Regions from separate parts of the Salmonella sp. A1325 genome, predicted to be linked through region 1. Evidence: riboswitches for the same ligand, from Rfam matches in the RefSeq annotation. Region 1 holds a riboswitch; the other holds the start of a gene.
The links. Region 1 has a riboswitch for thiamine pyrophosphate ahead of thiM (hydroxyethylthiazole kinase). Riboswitches for the same ligand answer to the same signal wherever they lie in the genome.
Positions count from the first base shown of each region.

Region 2: linked by a shared signal. The riboswitch ahead of thiB (thiamine ABC transporter substrate binding subunit) and the one ahead of thiM (hydroxyethylthiazole kinase) in region 1 are both predicted to bind thiamine pyrophosphate.

Region 1 covers NZ_JAMLWO010000005.1:264,814-267,206, forward strand. The annotation lists gene thiD (bifunctional hydroxymethylpyrimidine kinase/phosphomethylpyrimidine kinase) at 1-188, opposite strand, end outside; gene thiM (hydroxyethylthiazole kinase) at 175-972, opposite strand; TPP riboswitch at 1,004-1,100, opposite strand; gene rcnB (Ni(II)/Co(II) efflux transporter accessory subunit RcnB) at 1,382-1,696, shown strand; gene NAZ64_RS12550 (fimbrial protein) at 1,738-2,393, opposite strand, start outside.
Region 2 covers NZ_JAMLWO010000009.1:157,783-160,175, reverse strand. The annotation lists gene thiB (thiamine ABC transporter substrate binding subunit) at 1-716, opposite strand, end outside; TPP riboswitch at 748-847, opposite strand; gene sgrR (HTH-type transcriptional regulator SgrR) at 894-2,393, opposite strand, start outside.

The DNA of each region.
Region 1 (2,393 bases):
TGAGCGGCGACAAAGTCCGGCTCTATCCGGTACACCGACTGTACGCCACAGGTATTTTGCGCCACCAGCGCGGTGATGACCGAACAGCCATATGCGCCCAGCGCGGAAAAAGTCTTAAGATCCGCCTGGATACCGGCCCCGCCGCTGGGATCGGTGCCAGCAATCGTCAGCGCGTTAATTCGTTGCATTGGCCGCCTCCACATCCAGATGATAGAGCGCATCAAGAAAAGCCGGGATGAAGCTGCCCGGTCCTTCGCTACGCTCTGCCGCGGTCTGTCCAGCCAGTTTCATCCAGCAGCAGGCCGACGCGACATTGTCCAGCGCGGCGCCCGGTAACGCGCAACTGGCGGCGACGACCGCCGACAACGCGCAGCCGGTGCCTACAATGCGAGTCATTAACGGATCGCCGCCGGGAATGCTCAGCGTGCGCTGACCGTTAGTGACGTAATCTACCTCTCCGGTAACCACAACGATGCAGTCTATCTGACGCGCCAGCGCCTGCGCCGCAGGCAGTGCGGCCAACGCCGCCTCGGTGGAATCTACGCCGCGTCCGCCCAGCGCCATGCCGGATAACGCCAGGATTTCCGAGGCGTTGCCGCGTATTGCCGCCGGGCGCAGGGACAAGAGATCCAGGCAAAATCGCCGACGAAATTCCAGCGCGCCCACCGCGACAGGATCAAGGGTCCACGGCGTTTTGGCATCATAAGCGCTTTCTACCGCCGCACGCATCGCGTCAGCGCGTGAGGCGGTTAAGGTTCCGACATTAACCAGCAAGGCGTTGGCGATGGCGGCAAACGGTCTGGCCTCGACGGGATCAATCACCATGGCGGGTGAAGCGCCCAGCGCCAGCAGCGTATTGGCGGTAAACGTTTGTACGACGTCATTCGTCATACAGTGCGTAAGCGGGGAGAGCGCGCGAAAGTGTTTTAACGTATGCGCCGCAAGCGTGCGGCAGTGCAGGTCAGGCTGCATGGTTCAGCTCCTGCCCGCGTGAAGAAGGGACACGAGCAGTGTCAGACTTCCCTACGCTGGCATTATCCAGATCAGGTGGTACGGGTATTTCTCAGCCTTCACAAAGAAGGGCACCCCGAGTCGTCAAGCCCCGCCGTGTTAAGCGGGGTTTCGCTATTAAGCATACTGTCTGCGCCAGACAATGTAAATTTACAGCCAGCGGCGGACGATAATTTCAGCGTTATCAGATAGTTCTCAAAACCTATTTGGTTCTGGCAAACTTGCTGGCGGATATGTTGCTGCACGACGCTTTCGTTTACACTTTTTACGAAAAGGGGCGTGAGATAACAAAATAGCGCTTGTCAGATACGCCACCAGCAGAAATGATACACACGATGTTAACTGACCCGCATATGTGGAGGGTAAAAGTATGAAAAGTAAGTTGCTGCCTTGCGCGCTGTTGCTTGCAACCAGTTTTGCATGGGCCGCCCCCGCGACAACGGGCATTGATCAATATGAGTTAAAAAGCTTTATCGCCGACTTCACCCACTTCAAGCCCGGCGATAGCGTTCCGCAGATGTACCGCACCGATGAGTACAATATTAAACAGTGGAAATTACGTAATCTGCCCGCGCCAGATGCCGGTACTCACTGGACCTATATGGGCGGCGCGTATGTACTGATTAACGATACCGATGGAAAAATCATCAAAGCCTATGATGGCGAGATTTTTTATCATCGATAAAAAAGCACACTCTCCGTTAAGGAGAGTGTGCTTAGCATTGATTACTGATAACTTGTAATAATATAAACACTACTTTTTACATTGCCCGGTTGGACGTTACCATATTTATAGTATTGTACACCCAGCTTCAGTTCTGAAGCTTCAGTCATTTCTTTATTATACCCTAACAGTTGCCTTTTCTCATCAGAGTTTACATGAATAAGGCTATCATTAAGGAAAATTTTAAACCCAACATTTTTTGCACTATCGGCGCTTGTTAATTCATTTGCCAAATAATCTCCATTGGTTGCTGAAACGGCAGAAAAATGATAATTTACAATACTTGTCGTCATTCCCAGCCCTCCATCACATGTAAATTTCAGTGCATCAGGAAAGTATTCGACCTGAGCATTACCAGCCAACAGATCACTTAATGAAATAGGAGGCAATGTAATCTCATTATTAGACAAAGAACATGTTGTCTTAGTAAAAAATATTTTTATCGGCACTTTAAAACTATATTCATGGTTGGTGTTATCATGAGCACAAATAACTGCACCATGACAATCCAATGGTTTAACTTTGATATAATTTCCTAACAAAAAAACTTCACCTGCAGATTTGGCTTCAATACTATTATCATCTGCCTCCACTTTTACCACCTTAGCCAACACCTTGTATTTTAAGTTATTGTTTAGTTTACTGGCTTGAGAAGTCT
Region 2 (2,393 bases), on a different contig from region 1:
CCTTCGCTGAAGTTCGCGGCGGCGTAATTGTCCTTCTTCTCTTCAATAATGTGATACGCCGGAGAGGTGGTGTAACTGAGCACCAAATCGCTTTCACCTTTCAGAAATAAACCGTAGGCCTCGCTCCAGCCTTTCGTCACCGTCACCGTTTTGGCCGCCAGTTTTTGCCAGGCCTGCGGCGCGTTATCGCCATAGACTTTGCGCATCCACAGTAACAGTCCCAGCCCTGGCGTACTGGTACGCGGATCCTGATAAATCACCCGCCATTTTTGATCGCTCTCGACCAGTTCTTTCAGGCTTTTCGGCGGATTTTTCAGCTTGCTTTTATCGTAGACAAAGGCGAAATAGCCGTAATCGAACGGCACAAATGTGTCGTTTTTCCAGCCGCCGGGCACCTTGACCGCCTCATTCGCCACGCCGCTTTTGGCAAAGAGTTTAGTTTGCGTGGCCGCTTCCAGCAGATTGTTGTCCAGCCCCAACACCACATCGGCTTTGCTGTTCTTCCCCTCCATCCGCAGGCGGTTGAGCAGTGAAACGCCATCCTCCAGCGCCACCAGTTTCAGCTCGCAGTTGCAATCGGCTTCAAACGCTTTTTTCACCGCCGGGCCTGGCCCCCAATCGGCGGCGAACGAGTCGTAGGTATAGACGGTGAGAACGGGGTTGGCGAAAGCAGGCGCCGCGCACAGGAGTAAAAGCGGAAGATATTTTTTTAACACTTTGCACCTCAGTTAAAGAGTGGCAAAGGACTTGAGAGGTAGCCTCAAATCCCTTCGCCGGCATTATCCGGATCAGGTTCGACGGGTATTTTCTCAGCGCGCGCATGAGCGCGGCACCCCGTTGAGTTCGGCGTTAGTGTAGTGATTTTGTTGCCGGGCAGCAATCAAGAGCTGGCGTTAAGGATCTGGCGGCGCAAACCACGCCGATTTAAAATCAAACCAGCCGAGGGTATTCATGCGCAGCCCGCGCATACTGCGTTGTCCCTGGATAATCAGCCAGTGGTGGATCAACGGCACAATCGCTTTGTTGGTCAGCAGCTGCTGGCACCAGTTCGCCAGGTTCATCTCGCCAGCGCGCCACTGCGCGGCGTCGCCCTGCCAGTCGCGCGGAATGCAGTTCTGCAAGAGCGGTACTTCGCACAGGTGCGCGAACAGCGAGAAATCCAGCGGCAGCGTAAAGTTAGCGCTATTGAGCCAGATATCGCTTTCGATCTCGCCGGCGTGCCATTGATCGTAGTCGATCTCCTGAATATGCAGATGCACCTGATGTTCAGCCAGAAGCGCGCTCATGATACGGGCGATAACCCGGTGCTCAATGTGTTCGCGATAGAAGGTCAGCGTGAGGGTTTCCAGCCCGGCGGGTTTTTCGCCCGGGCCTGGACGGGCGTGATGCCAGCGCGGTAAAAGCCCATAGGCCGGGAACCAGAGCTGCTGTAGCGGTTCATCGGCATGATAGAGTAAATTGGTGGGGGAGAGGACGTGGCTTACCCATTCTCTGACCTGCGGATGCGCGCCGCGCGGCGTTCTGGCGTCGAATAGCAGGTAATAGCACCCCTCTTCCAGTCGGCTTTCTATCGCTTTTTCACCGCCTTGTATCGGCCCTTCCAGCATCAAGCCGCAGGCCGGTTCTTCACTGATATCCGGCAGTACCCAGACGTTCACTTCGTCTATCAACGCCCGATAGCCGAAGTAGTCATCAAAGGCGAGTATCTTGAGCTGGTTCGGCGTATTACGCCGCACGGCATAAGGCCCGGTGCCGATAGGGTGGCTGGCGAAATTAGCCAGCGTTTCCCACTCCCGCGGCAAAATCATCGCCGGGACCTGGCCCAGCAGCCACGGCAACCAGCGATCCGGCTGGGAAAGATGAATATCCAGCGTCCACGCGGTAGGGGAGTCTATCTTTGTGATGTGCGAGTAAAGCGGAAGCGTATTGATACGCGTCAGCGAGGCGATGACATCTTCCATCTCCAGCTCGCGGCCATGATGAAAATGAATGCCGGGGCGCAGGTAGAAGCGCCACAGTAAAGGGGAAATTTGCTGCCAGTGGTGCGCAATGTCCGCTTCCAGTTCCCCGTTTTCCTCATTTACCCGCGTGAGCGAACTGAAAATTTGCCGGGCAATATGGGTTTCCGAGCGACGTAATGCGGTTCCCGGCAGGAGATTATGCATCGGACGATAGTAAAGAACCCGCAGAATATGCCGCCCCTGGCGGAAGCTGCGTCCCAGATGGGAAATCAGCATTTGCCTGACAGCGCTTTTATCGCCGACCAGTTGTACCAGTTGATCGATTCGATCTTGTTCCAGCAGGTCTTCCGCCCGCTGCTGTTGCAGCGCCAGTCCGGTATACAGGAACGTCAGACGCGAACGCTTTCCGCGCCCAACTTCGGCTTCCCATGT